2 regions of the Desulfonatronospira thiodismutans ASO3-1 genome follow, and region 1 is predicted to be linked to the other one. Evidence: predicted binding sites of a transcription regulator. Region 1 holds the regulator's gene; the other holds the start of a gene.
What was found. The regulator sigma-54, encoded in region 1, starts transcription at its own class of promoters, with help from an activator protein. The targets are predictions, from matches to a motif close to CTGGCACGGNNNNTGCTT.
Positions count from the first base shown of each region.

Region 2: DTHIO_RS19670 (DUF4168 domain-containing protein) is a predicted target of sigma-54. The motif match lies at 1,492-1,509, and genes of this name have one in related genera.

Region 1 is NZ_ACJN02000003.1:504,742-512,070, reverse strand. Features, by position in the region: gene DTHIO_RS14305 (PG0541 family transporter-associated protein) at 1-78, shown strand, start outside; gene DTHIO_RS19970 (hypothetical protein) at 833-1,426, opposite strand; gene DTHIO_RS14295 (PTS sugar transporter subunit IIB) at 1,536-2,000, opposite strand; gene DTHIO_RS14290 (PTS sugar transporter subunit IIA) at 2,005-2,430, opposite strand; gene rapZ (RNase adapter RapZ) at 3,542-4,474, opposite strand; gene DTHIO_RS14280 (PTS sugar transporter subunit IIA) at 4,450-4,899, opposite strand; gene hpf (ribosome hibernation-promoting factor, HPF/YfiA family) at 4,927-5,478, opposite strand; gene rpoN (RNA polymerase factor sigma-54) at 5,514-6,956, opposite strand; gene lptB (LPS export ABC transporter ATP-binding protein) at 6,972-7,329, opposite strand, start outside.
Region 2 is NZ_ACJN02000002.1:205,959-213,287, reverse strand. Features, by position in the region: gene DTHIO_RS07160 (HPP family protein) at 1-388, shown strand, start outside; gene DTHIO_RS07155 (hypothetical protein) at 498-695, opposite strand; gene DTHIO_RS07150 (hypothetical protein) at 731-952, opposite strand; gene DTHIO_RS19670 (DUF4168 domain-containing protein) at 966-1,424, opposite strand; gene DTHIO_RS21840 (hypothetical protein) at 2,117-2,569, opposite strand; gene DTHIO_RS21070 (hypothetical protein) at 2,788-3,003, shown strand; gene DTHIO_RS07130 (S9 family peptidase) at 3,024-5,096, shown strand; gene DTHIO_RS07125 (cytochrome c3 family protein) at 5,214-5,696, opposite strand; gene DTHIO_RS07120 (hypothetical protein) at 6,574-7,032, shown strand; gene trpS (tryptophan--tRNA ligase) at 7,238-7,329, opposite strand, start outside.

The DNA.
Region 1 (7,329 bases):
ATGAAAAAAGGTGCGCACAGGCACCTGCGGGCTGCGGTCGTGCCTGTGGAGCAGGTGCTGGGCACTGGCGAGGATTAGGCGCAACCATACAGGGGTGCCGTGTCTCTGTCTGGTTAAGGAAGGGAGTTCATACAACCACCCCCGACCCCTCCTTGGCTAAGGAGGGGAGCTGTACCGTGGCTTGGACTTGCTTGGGTTGTAGGTTTCTGGAATGTTTATAAGGAAGGGATTTTTATATAACCACCCCCGGCCCCTCCTTGGCTAAGGAGGGGAGCTGTACCGTGGCTTGGACTTACTTGGGTGGTGGATTTCTGGAATTTTTATAAGGAAGGGATCTCATATAACCACCCCCGACCCCTCCTTGGCTAAGGAGGGGAGCTACACCGTGGCTTGGACTTACTTGGGTGGTGGATTTCTGGAATTTTTATAAGGAAGGGATCTCATATAACCACCCCCGACCCCTCCTTGGCTAAGGAGGGGAGCTGTACCGTGGCTTGGACTTGCTTGGGTTGTAGGTTTCTGGAATGTTTATAAGGAAGGGAGTTCATACAACCACCCCCGGCCTTAAGAAGTATGGAAGTAGGGGCGTATGGGAGTATGGGAGTAAAAATATCTTTACACCCACACATGGATACCCCCATACACCCATACTTTCTTCCTAAGGGAGGGGAGTTGTACCGTGGCTTGGATTTACTTGGGTGATGGAAGTTTGATCAATACCCAGACGGAGTATTTATACAGATGCATGCGACAGAGTGTTGCCATGCCTCGATCTGCTCCCCTCCTTGGTTAAGGAGGGGTCGGGGGTGGTTCGATAATCAGCTCCTGACCTTCAGGCCAATACAGGCCATTGCATCCAGGCCAGGGCTGCGCTTATCAGGACCATGCCCACTACAAGGGAGGTATAGGCTTTTTTGACTCTGAGTCCGGCCAGGGCGCTGAAGCTGGCGGCCAGCAGGATGAGGGACCAGTCCATTTCGCGCTGAAACTGGAAAAGGTCCTTTAAATGAGGATATACTATGGCCAGGAAATAGATGCCCAGACAGGCTGTCACCAAGCCCACGCCGAAGGATCCGACCAGGGACTGCATGATCATTTTTCCTGGGTTGTATGAGCTGAACCTGTCCCTGCTCTGGCGCAGAATCAGATTGTATTTTTTGTTCTGCCGGATTCTGTACCAGCCTTCAATGCGCGAAAGGATATAGGCCCCGGGGATGCTCAGGAGCATGAGCAGAAATATCTGGCCGGTGTGCTCCAGTTGAAAATGCCCATACAGTAATGTGACGCTGGTTACGCAGAAGATGGCGTTGGGCGGGATGAAGGTGCCTGCAGGAATGAGATCCAGCCACAGCAGTTCGAAAAATACGGCGATGAGCAAAACCGGGAAGACTTCACCGGTAATGAGGGCCAGGAAGAAGCCGGCCACCAGGGGGCGTTCAAGAAGGCCCAGGTGAAGAGCAAAACGAAACAGGGAAAAGACGGCAAAAAAAAACCCCCCAGCAGGACAGTGTTTAAAATACTCATTTCTTCCAGGGCTACCATGAATCCACCTGAACGCTTTTGTGGGGCACGCACCTGAAATCCAGCTTTACCCCCTGCCTGTAAAAGTATTCCAGGCAAAGGCTGTCGTCCTGGCTCAGGGCGATGTGGGCGCAGACCTGTTTTCTGCCCGGGCTGTAATGAATATTGCCAATGTTGATCCAGTCGAAGTTCAGGCCCTGATCAAAGGCCTGCCTGGCGTCCGGACAATTGTCGAAGAGTATAAAAACCGAGGAAAGTCTGTCCTTTAAAGTTGTATGCAGGACGCGGGGGCTTTCCTGGATGGATGCAAAAGTTATGTCGATGTGGCTGGGTACGGCAAGCCCCATGATTTCCTGACGCACCGGGTCTGCAGCGAGTTCATCATTGACCACAAGAATGGTGCTTGAACCCGCATAGGGCAGCCAGGTCTCGATGACCTGACCGTGTATCAGGCGATTGTCTATGCGTACCCAGAACATTGTCTTACTCGCCCTTTTTTCCGGAGCCGGCCACCTGCCTTTTGAGCACGTCCCCGGCCACGAGGATTCCCTGTTTGCCGGCAGATTTGATTTCCTGGGCCAGGTCTCCAAGTTCCTGGGTCCTGCCGGAGAGCGCCTTTAAAAGCATGGGGAGGTTCACCCCGGTAATAACCTCTATATGCCCGTGACTTAAAAGGGACAGGCTGATATTGGTAGGGGTTCCCCCGAACATGTCCGTAAGGATTACTACACCGCTGCCTGTGTCTATTTCTTTAACCTTCTGCTTCAACTGGTCAATGATATCCTGCATGGGCCTGGAAACATCCACTCCTATGGCGCAGCAGTTGCCGCTTTCTCCCACCATGGTCTGCGCCGCATGCAGAAGACCGGACCCGAAATCGCCGTGAGTGACTAATATAATTCCTATCATGATGCTCTGGTCACAGGTTTAATTTGAAAATGGGATGTTTCAAAGTTGGTTGTCAACCATCCCCGATTTCTCCTTACTGCTTGAAAAATGGAGCAGATAAGGAAGGGATTTTATACAACCACCCCCGACCCCTCCTTGTCAAGGAGGGGAGCTAAACCGTGGCTTGGACTTGCTTGGGTGGTGGAAGTTTAATCACGATCCAGACGAAGTATTTATACAGATGCATGCGACAGAGTGTTGCCACGCCTCGATCTGCTCCCCTCCTTGGTTAAGGAGGGGTTGGGGGTGGTTCGATAATCAACTCCCTTCCTTACCCGGCCCCTCCTTAACCAAGGAGGGGAGCTGCACCGTGCCCTGGATTCACGCAGGTGCAAGGTACTTTATATTTTCTGTGAAAAAGTTTTTCAGTACTCTTTGTTTGTATCTGGAATTCCTGATAGTTGAATGCCTGCGACAGAGTACGACAGTGCCTCGATCTGCTCCCCTGTAACCATTCTTACTGCTTGAAAAATGGAGCAGTTAAGGAAGGGATTTTATACAACCACCCCCGACCCCTCCTTGTCAAGGAGGGGAGCTAAACCGTGGCTTGGACTTGCTTGGGTGGTGGAAGTTTAATCACGATCCAGACGAAGTATTTATACAGATGCATGCGACAGAGTGTTGCCACGCCTCGATCTGCTCCCCTCCTTAGTTAAGGAGGGGTCGGGGGTGGTTCGATAATCAACTCCCTTCCTTACGAAGTATTTATACAGATGCATGCGACAGAGTGTTGCCACGCCTCGATCTGCTCCCCTCCTTAGTTAAGGAGGGGTCGGGGGTGGTTCGATAATCAACTCCCTTCCTTACGAAGTATTTATACAGATGCATGCGACAGAGTGTTGCCACGCCTCGATCTGCTCCCCTCCTTGGTTAAGGAGGGGTTGGGGGTGGTTCGATAATCAACTCCCTTCCTTACGAATTATTTATACAGATGCATGCGACAGAGTGTTGCCACGCCTCGATCTGCTCCCCTCCTTAGTTAAGGAGGGGTCGGGGGTGGTTGATTGTAAGCTGTCAACACCCACGGCCCTCCTGGCCGGGGAGGGGATTTGCTATCTACTGCTGCAAGCAATCAACCCAGTTGAAAATGTCGGTGTTCCAGTGACACTAAGTAGCCGTTTTTTTTCAGAAAATCCGCCACGTTTTCGGCTACAGCCACGGAGCGATGTCTGCCCCCGGTACACCCGAAAGCCATGGTCAGCCTGTAGCGGCCCTCCTTTTGAAACAGGGGCAGGATAAAGCCAAGGAAGTCCTTGTATTTTTCCAGATAGGAAGACCCCGGAGGCTTGCCCAGCACATAATCCGCAATAGCCGTATCTCTGCCTGACAGGCTTTTGAGTTCTGGTTCAAAAAAAGGGTTGGGCAGAAAACGCAGGTCCTGGACCATGTCGGCCTCGGAAGGCATGCCGTATTTGAATCCAAAGGAAATTATATGCACCCGTATACCGGCAAGAACCTGGTCCAGGCATTCCCATTTTTCCTTGAGTGCCCGGCGCAGGTCGTGGATGCTGAAATCCGATGTGTCCACCACCAGGTGAGCATCGCTGCGCAGTGGTTCCAGGATCTGTTTTTCCTTTTCCAGGGCCTGTTCCAGGCCGATTCCTTCTCCTTCCATGGGGTGCGGGCGTCTGGTTTCAGCGTACCTGCGCACCAGCACTCCAGAGCTGGCTTCAAGGTAGATTATCTGCAGGCAGATTCTGTTCTGGGACATCCTGTCCCTCACCCTGGACCATTCCCTGGCGAAGTCGCTCTGGCGCAGGTCCATACCCAGGGCCAGCCCCCGGAAGTTTTTGGGGTTTTCTCTGGAGAAAAGCTCCATTATCGTAGGGGCCAAGGTCACTGGAAGCCCGTCCACGCAAAAAAAACCCAGGTCTTCAAAGACGTTCAGGGCGGTGCTTTTTCCAGCCCCGGACAGGCCGGTGACAATAATTACCGGGTAGCAGCCCGCATGTTCTTTTTCTCTGCCTGGTACGTCCCGGATTAAACCCTGTTTATGAGTTTCCATAGTTCTTCCCTGGACTGGGCATTTATAAAGCAATCCTTGAAGTCAGGGTCCTGCAGCAGCCTGGAGATAAAAGCCAGGATTTTTAAATGCTTGCCAGCGCTTTTTTCCGGAGCCAGGACCAGGAAAAAAATGTGTACCGGCTTGTGATCCAGGGCGGAGAAATCCACACCTTCCCGGCTCAGACCGGCGCTGATAAGGATGTTATCCAGGCCGGCGATCTTGCCGTGAGGTATGGCCACGCCGTCGCCTATGCCGGTGGTGCCCAGGTTCTCCCTGCTCACGAGCACATTGTTGACTTCATTGCGGTCCAGGAAGTCGTGTTTTTCCACCAGGGGGGCGGCCAGTTCATCCAGGACTTCCGTCTTGTTTCTGGAGACCAGGCCGGCGACAATCTGGTCCGGGCTTAAAAAATCAGCAAGATGCATTGTATCTCTCTGTTATGCCAGACCTGTCTATACGCCTGGGTCAATAAAGCCGAAGTCCCCGTCCTTGCGGCGATAAACCACGTTTACCCTTTCGGTTTCAGCGTTTAAAAAGACCAAAAATTCGTATCCCAGGTTTTCCAGCTGCATGGCGGCCTCGTCCAGGGGCATGGGTTTGGGCTCGTACTGATCCGTGGCCACTATGCGGGGCTCCCGGCTCTGTCCCTCCTCTGCCGGGGAAAAACTGACCACATCCATGCGCACCTGCTGTTTTTCTCGTGTTTTTTTCTTTTTGTCCTTGATCTTATCTCTTTGTTTCTTGAGCTGGGCTTCAAGCTTGTCCAGGCTAAGGTCCACGGTGGAGTACATGTCTTCTGTTTCTTCGTTGGCAGAGATATGCAGATCTTTACCAGTGAGGATGCATTCAGCTATGTGCCTGAATTTTTCTACCTCCATATTTACCTGCAGAGAAACGTCGTCATTGTCAGTTATATATTTGGACAATTTTTCAAAACGATCCTGGGCGTAATTTTTCAGGTGATCAGAGGGTTCAAAACTTTTGAAATTGAATTTGATGTGCATGCTAGCCTCCTTGGATTTGTATATGGCTTTTGGAGTCAGAAGAATTTTTTCCTCTTTGAGGAAGAGGGAATGTCCAGAGCCATGCGGTACTTGGCCACAGTACGCCTGGCGATATTTACATCCAGGTTTTCTTTCAAAATGGCAGCTATGGCTTCATCGCTCAGTGGTTTTTTGGGGTCTTCCTCGCGAACCATCTTCTTGATGGCTGCCTTTACACTCTCGGAACCCACGTGGCCGCCTCCGTCCATGCTCAAGGCGCTGTTGAAGAAAAACTTGAGTTCAAAAATGCCGTAGGGAGTAGACACGTACTTGCTGGTGGTGATCCTGCTCACCGTTGACTCGTGCATCTCAATGTCCTCGGCCACTTCCTTGAGTATAAGAGGCTTTAACCGGCTTACTCCGTGCTCGAAGAACTCCTTTTGAAATTTGAGTATGCTCTGCATAACCTTGTACAGAGTGCGCTGCCTCTGGTGCAGGCTTTTCATGAGCCACACCGCTGAACGCGTTTTTTCCTGGATGTATTCGTTCTCCTGCTTGTTTTTCTTGTCTTTGACCAGCTGGTTTTCACCAGTATAAAAGGAACTGAGCTGCAGGTTGGGCAACCCGTCTTCATTCAAAAGGATGATAAAATCGTCTTCGTATTTGTAAACATAAATATCCGGGCTGATGTAAACAACATCCTCGCTGCCGTAGCTGGAGCCGGGGAAAGGGTCCAGGCTTCTTATGACCTCAATGTATTCCTGCATGTACTCCCGGCTGACCTTGAATTTTTTCAGAAGCGGGGCAATGCGGTTTTTTTCAATGTCTTCCAGGTGCTCCTTTACCAGTGAAGTGAGCACAGGATCGTCCTCGTTTAAGGCTTCAAGCTGTACCAGAAGACATTCCTGGATGTTTCTGGAACCTATGCCAATGGGGTCGAAATGCTGTATACGTTTTAAAACTCTTTTCACCTGCTCCTGTTCTGCGCCGGTGGATTCGGATATTTCCCGGGAAGTGGCCTGGAGATAGCCGCGGGAATCCAGATTGCCGATGATCTCTTCGCCGACAACCATATCTTCTTCGGAAAAATCCTGCAGCTGCAACTGCCAGAAGAGATGTCCTTCCAGTGAGGGCTTGGAAGAGTGTCTGGCCTCGAAACTTTGCATCTCTTCCGGGGTCTCCCTTTCATGGTGCACCGACTGCTTGGAACTGCTGGAAAATTCGCCCAGATAGTTTTCCCAGTCCGCATTTTTGATCATGGACTGTTCTTCGCTGTTGAGGCTTGTTTTGCGGTTGGCTTCTTCGTGTACATCCCGGGCCGTCTGCTCATCCTCCTGGTACTGGACCTCCTCCAGGATGGGGTTTTCCATGAGTTCCTGCTGCACCACCTCCAACAGCTCCACCCTGGAAAGCTGCAACAGCTTGATGGCCTGCTGCAGCTGCGGAGTCATCACCAGTTGCTGTGATAATTTGAGCTGTTGTCTGAGTTCCAGGGACATATTTATATAACCTGCTTACAATTGAAACGATTCTCCCAGGTATACCTGTCTGGCCCGGGCGTCCTGGGCTATTTCCCCTGGTGTGCCGTTCAGTATAACCTGGCCTTCAAATACGAGGGATGCCCTGTCGCAGATTTTCAGGGTTTCGCGCACGTTGTGATCTGAAATGAGCACACCTATGTTTTTTTCCTTTAGCTTAAGCACAATTTTCTGGATATCATCCACTGCAATGGGATCAATGCCTGCAAAGGGTTCGTCCAGAAGAATGAATTCAGGGTCCTTTATCAGGGACCTGGCTATTTCCAGACGCCGCCTTTCCCCTCCGGAAAGAAAGGAGGCCTTCTGATGAGCAAGCTTAGATATTCCCAGTTCG
Region 2 (7,329 bases), on a different contig from region 1:
CATACAGGAAAAGCCGGTGATTATTGCCTCCATCGGGGCAACAACCTTTATCGTGTTTACCATGCCCGGCTACCTGACGGCCAAGCCCAGAAACGTTATAGGCGGGCATATTATCGGCATGCTGTGCGGTTTTCTTGCTTCTGCAGCCATTATGATCCTGGAAAATCCGCCCACAATCCCCATGGCCATGATTCTTTCCCTGGCTGTAGGTCTGTCCATCTTTGCCATGGTGGTCCTGGATATGGAGCATCCACCCGCTTCGGGAACCGCCCTGGGAGTTGCTCTGCACGGAATTTCGGTCACAGTCACCCTGACCATTCTCGTCAGCATTCTTTTTCTGTCTCTGGTGCACAAGCTGTTCAGGCACCGCCTGAGGGATCTGACCTGATAAACTTACGAAAGCAAAAAGGCAGTAGAGAGGAGGCAAGAGTTGAGGCCCCCCGTATGGAGGGCCTCGCTGTCAGGAGGGGTTTAGCATGAGGAGAAGTGGACCTGGTTTAGAAGCCAGGTTCTTCCTCTCCGGGTTCACCATATTCATCATTTTCGGGTGGCTCATACTCTTCAGGTGCGGGTTCTTCGTACCCTTCAGGTGCACCGGGGTCCTCCATGGGATCTTCATGATCGGGTTCACACCCCATGGAAAAGCCCAGCATAAGTATTGCAGCCAGGGTCAGCAGAAAACCTTTATACCACATTATCCGTTACCTCCAAAGTTTATTGAATTCTTAAGTTAGAATGCCGGTTCCTGGCCGGGTTCAGCACCCGGTTCAGCCCCGGGTTCCTGTCCAGGTTGCTGTCCGGGTTCACCGCGCTCGGGTGCTTCATAACCTTCAGGGTCAGGCTGTTCGTATCCGCCGGGGGCACCGGCAGGTTCATGCTGCGGCCCGCAGCCCATGGAAAAAGCGAGCATAAGAACCGCGGCCAGTGTCAGAAGTATTTTCATGAGCCTCATGTCCATGCTCCTGTTAGTAGGCCTGTTCCATGTCCAGTCTGTCCAGCAGGTCGTTTCTCAGTTCTTCGTCAACCTGGGCAGCTTCCATGGCCTGGTTATAAGTTTCCACCTCAAGGCCCTGGTCCTCTACGGCCTCGACCATTTTTTCACCGGCTTCTTCCTGCATCTGCTGAGCTTGTTCAGGGTCCTCAATTCCTTCCAGGTCGGCCTGGAATTCTTCCCTTACTTCGGTAACAGCCTCATAGGCTTCGGCCACCTTGTCCAGTTCAGCATCGCTCAGGTCCACTTCAGGAGCCTCCTGCTGCATCATTTCCTGCTGCTGTTGCTGATCAGGCTGATACTCCTGCTGTTGCTGCTGCTGTTGCTGATCAGGCTGGTATTCCTGCTGGGCTCCGACCTTGAAAGCCATTCCCAGTACAAACATGATTACTACAGCCAGACCAAATACCTTAAGTCCTGTTTTCTGATACATATTTACCTCCATAGTTTAATTTAGTTGAATGCTGATCAGAAATAAGCATTAGCTTGAATCTCTCTTCAAGCAACTGCTGTGCCACTGATTTATTTTTTGGTCTTTTTGGATGCCTGGGGCGGGCTTATTGCTTTTTTATTGCAGTTCAGCATAAAATTATCTTCCAAGTGATATATGCACATATGACAAAAATGACACACTTTAAAAGTGTGCACTTGCGCAGTATGGCTGAAGCTGGTGCACCACCCATATTTGCAGCTTTACAAAATCTGCCTGTTCAGCCGGTCTTTTTAAGATAACGAGGCTGATGCACAGGTGACTGATTTTCCGTAACCATTCAGGAGGGTACCGAAATCACGCCTCTGGCGTGCCTGGGGACAGTTCCCAGGCCTGTGCCAGTAATCAACACCAAGGGGTCCTGAATGGTTACGATTTTCCAGTATTTTCAATGGACTTGGCGAGAGCACTTCCGGGGCGGAAGGGGGTTTAAGACATGCAGGGCTTTATGCAGGGAAATCGAGTATTTTTGGGCGGCTGCAGCTGTTCATGGACGCTGCAGCCGCCAGGTTGTGCTGTTTACCGGTGTTTCCGGTAATAAGGAGGAAGGAGCTGTATGAGAGCGCTCAACCTCTTTTGCCTGCTTTGCACCTGCTTGTCAGGCTGCAAACTTTTGAGGCAAAATTTGAAAGTTATCAGAATGCCGGTTCATCACCAGGTTCCTGCTCTTCCGGGGGTTCGTATCCTTCAGGAGGTTCATACCCTTCGGGAGGGTCGTAGGCGTCAGGAGCCTGGTAGCCTTCAGGAGCTTCCGGTGCGCCCGGCTGTTCTCCAGGAGTCCCAGGTTGCTCACCCGGTGCTCCGGGTTGTTCTCCAGGAGCACCAGGCTGCTCTCCAGGTGCTCCGGGTTGTTCTCCAGGAGCACCAGGCTGCTCTCCAGGTGCTCCAGGCTGTTCACCGGGAGCCCCGGGTTCCTGGGTTCCAGCGGGTGGTTCAGGTGCATCAGGAGCTCCTGGATCTTCAGCTCCTGGGTCGCCAGGGGAATCAGGCTGGTAGCCTTCCTGGGCCTGGGCTTTGAGCCCCAGGCCGAGAACCAGCATCAATACAAAAGTGATGCTTAGAATTTTGTTTGTAAACTGTGAAAACATGAGTACCTCCGGTTTTTATTTGAAAATTCGGCTCAATCTGCAGAGCAGAATGAGGGCGGCTTTGCAGCCGGCTCACAAAAATAAGATATAACAGGCTTTTGCAATAGTTAAAGCCTGTTATATATTAAGCCTTGAAGCTTCTTTAATATTTTATTAGCAACGTTCATGCCAAGAGAATTACAGCTGTTTTTATTCTTGTGTTCCAGGGGGTTGGCGGTTTGAATTCTGCAGGAGGTAAAGCTTTTATTGTCCGGCCAGGAACCTTTGTGTGCAATTCTGGCATAGCAATGGGCCATGGGGTTGCAGCAGGCATAAGGCCTGAAATAAAATCCAGGCTGCCCATGGAGGTTTTGACCTCGAAAGTAAAAAATGGGATTATGATCCTCACTATTAAAGAAAACAGGGGAAACGCCTTGCTGTCTTTTATAAAATAAGTTGCAACGGAGGAAGCTTAATGAAAAGTCTTACGGTCTTGTTATGGTTTGCAGTGTTTGCATGTCTGACGATTGCATTTCCTGTTAATGCCCTTGGAGAGTCCGGTAACAAGCTGGATTATCTTGAGGATCTGCCGCCTCTTCTGGACAGGGAGCTTTTTTTCGATGACCCGGAAATGGACAGCGCAACAATATCTCCTGATGGAGAAAAAATAGCCTTCAGGCAAAAGTTCCAGGGGGTGATGAATATCTGGGTCAAGGACCGGGAAGATTCTTTTGAAGAAGCCAGGCCCCTGACCGACGACGAGCATCCCATAAGGATGTTTTTCTGGAGCAGGGACAGTGAAAATATTCTTTATGCCCAGGATAAACAGGGGGATGAAAATTTCAACCTGTATGCCGTGGATCCTGCGGGGGAAACAGCTGAGGATGCTGATGTGCCTGAATCAAGAGCCCTGACAGACTACGAAGGGGTCCAGACCAGGGTGATAGCCAGGCCAGAGGAAAAACCGGAGTATGTCGTGGTTGCGGTGAACAACCGCGATCCTGCTTTGCACGATGTTTACAAGATTCATGTTCAAAGCGGCGAGCGCGAGCTGATATTTAAAAACGAGCACAATATTACCAGCTGGAAGGTGGATGAATACGGTCGCATCAGGTTTGCATCCAGAGAGACTCCTGATGGGGGCACAGAAATCCTGAAGCTGGAAGAAGGTGAACTGGAGCAGGTCTACCGGGTGGATTTCGGGGAAAGCGCCAGAATAGCACATCTGCCGCGGGGTTATGACAACGACCGGGTTTATCTGGTAACCAACAGGGGCGATGCAGATTTGACCAGGCTGGTTCTTTTTGATCCCCAAAGCGGTGATAAAGAACTTGTGGAAAAAGACCCCGAAGGAGAGGTTGACTTTGGAGGGGCCATATTTTCCCGGGTTACTGACGAGCTCCTGGCCACCTACTACGACGGTGATAAAGAGCGGGTTTACTTTCACGAAGATGAATTCAAGGAGGATTACGAAAGGATAAGGGCCATGCTCCCTGAAGGCGATATAACTTTTCGTTCCAGGACCCAGGATGAAGACATGTGGATCATCAGCGTCAGCCGCGACGTTGATCCCGGCTCGGTATATCTGTATGACCGGGACTCCGGAGAGGTCGATCTGCTCTATCGTTCCCGGCCGGACCTGCCTACTCAGTACCTGGCCAGCATGGAGCCTATAAGGTACGAGGCCCGGGACGGGCTGGAGATTCCGGCCTACCTTACCCTGCCCAGGGGTGTGGAGCCGGAGGACCTGGCCCTGGTGGTCATGCCCCATGGAGGTCCCTGGGTCAGGGACTACTGGGGTTATGATCCCCAGGCACAGTTTCTGGCCAACCGGGGATATGCAGTGCTGCAGCCAAATTACAGGGGCTCTTCCGGATTTGGAAAAGAGTTTTTGAATGCCGGCAACAAAGAGTGGGGCACGGGCTACATGCAGCACGACATCACCGATGGAGTGAAGCATCTCATTGAAGAGGGTGTTGTAGACTCGGATCATGTAGGTATTTACGGGGCCTCCTACGGTGGTTTTGCTACCCTGGCCGGCCTGGCCTTCACCCCGGATCTTTACGCCGCAGGGGCTTCCATGGTCGGGCCGTCGAATATCATTACCCTGATAGAATCTGTGCCGGAGTACTGGAAGCCCATACTCAAGTCCTTCAAGCTAAGGGTTGGTGATCCTGAAGATCCGGAGGACAGGCAACGCCTGAAGGAGCAGTCCCCGCTTTTTTCGGCTGAGAATATCCAGGCCCCGCTGCTGGTGGCTCAGGGGGCCAATGACCCCAGGGTGCCCAAGCGGGAGTCAGACCAGATAGTAGCCGCCCTCAGGGACCAGGGTCAGGTGGTGCAGTACCTGGTGGCCCCGGATGAAGGGCACGGTTTTGCCAGACCGCAGAACAGGCTGGCCTTTTTTGTGGAACTGGAAAGGTTTCTGGCCAGCTTTCTGGGCGGACGCGGTCAGACCGATGTGCCCACCGAGGTGGCCCAGAGGCTGGCGGAGATAATTTATGATCTTGAGGAGGTAGAGGTGGAAGCACCTGAATCGCTGGACTGATACTATCGTGCAGGGGGTCAGGGTTTAAACGATACGCCTGCAGAACTTACTTTTTGCAGGCGTATCAGCTAAGCTGGTAAAAAGGGGAGCGAGCACTCCCCTTTTTTGTTCCAGGAATTATTCGCCGCCTGTATGGCAATCATTGCATGCTACTGGACCGGTTTCTTCACCTTCCCTGGTCATGTCGCGGTGGCAGTCCATGCACTGGTCGTGATAGGCCTTTTCGAAGTACCTGATGTCTCTTTCGTCATCAGCATCTTCAGCCACTGCCATGTCGTGACAGCCCTCGCTCATGCAGCCTGTAATCTCGTTGGTTTCATCCAAGGGGTCACCCTGCTCGTCGTGATGGCATTCGCCACAGTCATAATCCCCGTGCACTGTGTGCGAGAAAGGAACAGGGTCATATTCCATCTCCCCCTCTTCTTCCACGTACTCTTCAGGGGCATAGAGCATCCATTCGTCCGCATATGAGCCGAATTCGTACTCCATGTCCTGATCCTTTTCCTCGTGCTGAGTGGTGAGCCCTGCATAAATGCTCGGAAGCACCAGGAAGCCGAAAAAAAAGGCGACCACCGTACCGATGACAACAGATTTTCTCATAACTACACCTCCTTATGTGTTTATGGCATTGTGAATTGAGGCACATGCCGGTTGAATGATAAAATATAAGTAAAAAAAATGTCAAATACGAGTTTTCGTTATAAACCTGTACTGATCACTCCTTTCGTAAAGCAATGGTTGTGCCAGATTTGACAATCATCGATAAATTTCATTTATCCTTTAGAAATTATTGTCTTATTTCCTGTGATTTAAAATAGTCAATACATGTCTGTATAACCGCTTGTGTGTCATAAAGGCACTTAATAGTCCTGTAAAAGATTAAGATTGTGTATGCAGTACAAACTGACATTGTTTTTTCATTCCACACAAAATTATAATTGTTCGTATTAAACAGATAAAAAGTAGAAATTCAAGTATTCACGATCTTATTGCTTTGAAGGGCATGGCTGTTGCTTTGATATTCATATAGAAGGCCCTGTTGGGAAAAAAATACCGGGGGGCAGGCTGGGTGAGCCCGATTGGGGTGGGCCTGGGCAGGGATTTTTTCGAGGTTTATGTAGTCATAAAAAGTGTGAGACGTTGGTTATCGTTTGCGGAATTTTTTTCTGACCCTGGACTTAGCCTCTGGGCCTTTTGTTTTTTTACGCAGAGAGCGTGACCAAGGGCAAGCCGGCAGTGCCGGGTGTACCAGTTACGCTGACCATGCAATGAGAAAGCGTTACAGCTTTTGTAACAGTTCAGCCTTTTTTAAGGAAAACTGGGGGCAGGCAGCCCAGTACTTATTTTTCTGAAGGATGGCTGAGTTTTTAAAAAATCAGTGCGGGAAGACCCGGTCCCCATGCCATATGTAGACGGCTGAGCTGTTACCAGCTTTTTAAATTTTCGGTCCCTCATCAACAAACAATGGAGGTGCTTTATGGCGGAAATCGAAGGGGGAGTAAGCCTGGGATCAATGGGGCATGACGTCCAGAAAAAAGACCAGGTCAAAAAGCCCCAAGGACCAGAAACAACAGACAAAAACAATGAATTGAACGCCCCGAAAACAGGCAGACCTGAAAAGCCTGCTCCGGAAAAGTCTCAGAATCCCATGGAGATGAAAAATAAGGAGCCGGCTAAAATGTCCCTGGAAGAAGAGGCTCAAAAAACAGTAAACAATATGCCGCTGGCAGACGGGGCGCAGCAGTCCCCTGGTATCGGCATGCCGGGTGCCACTCAGCCTCAGCCCATGGGAGGTGCAAGCCCGATGCAGGGCATGCCTGCAGGTGGATCGGCATTTGGAGCTCCGGCGGGAATGAACTCAGCAGGTGCGGGACCAGGAGCAGGACCCATGCCTGGAATGCCGGGCCAGGGGTCCATGCTGAACACCATGGTTTAACTAACAGGGCACAGGAACATGAGGGACCGAATTATTTTGAAAAATTTTGCTGTGAAGACGACGGTCATTTAAAAGATGCGACTGCAAAAAGTTTTTTTTGCAGTCGCGGGAGTCAGGAGACAGGGGTCAGGAGTCAGTAAAAACAAAGCTTAGGAGTTCGATTCATTGCTGAATTACTCATAATCCGACTTTTTGCAGGCGTATCTTAAAAATCAAAGCCCAGCTTTTCCCGGATAAGTTCCATGGTCCGGGCTGCTTCATGCCTGGCCTGGGTATTGCCGGTGTTCAGTATCTCAC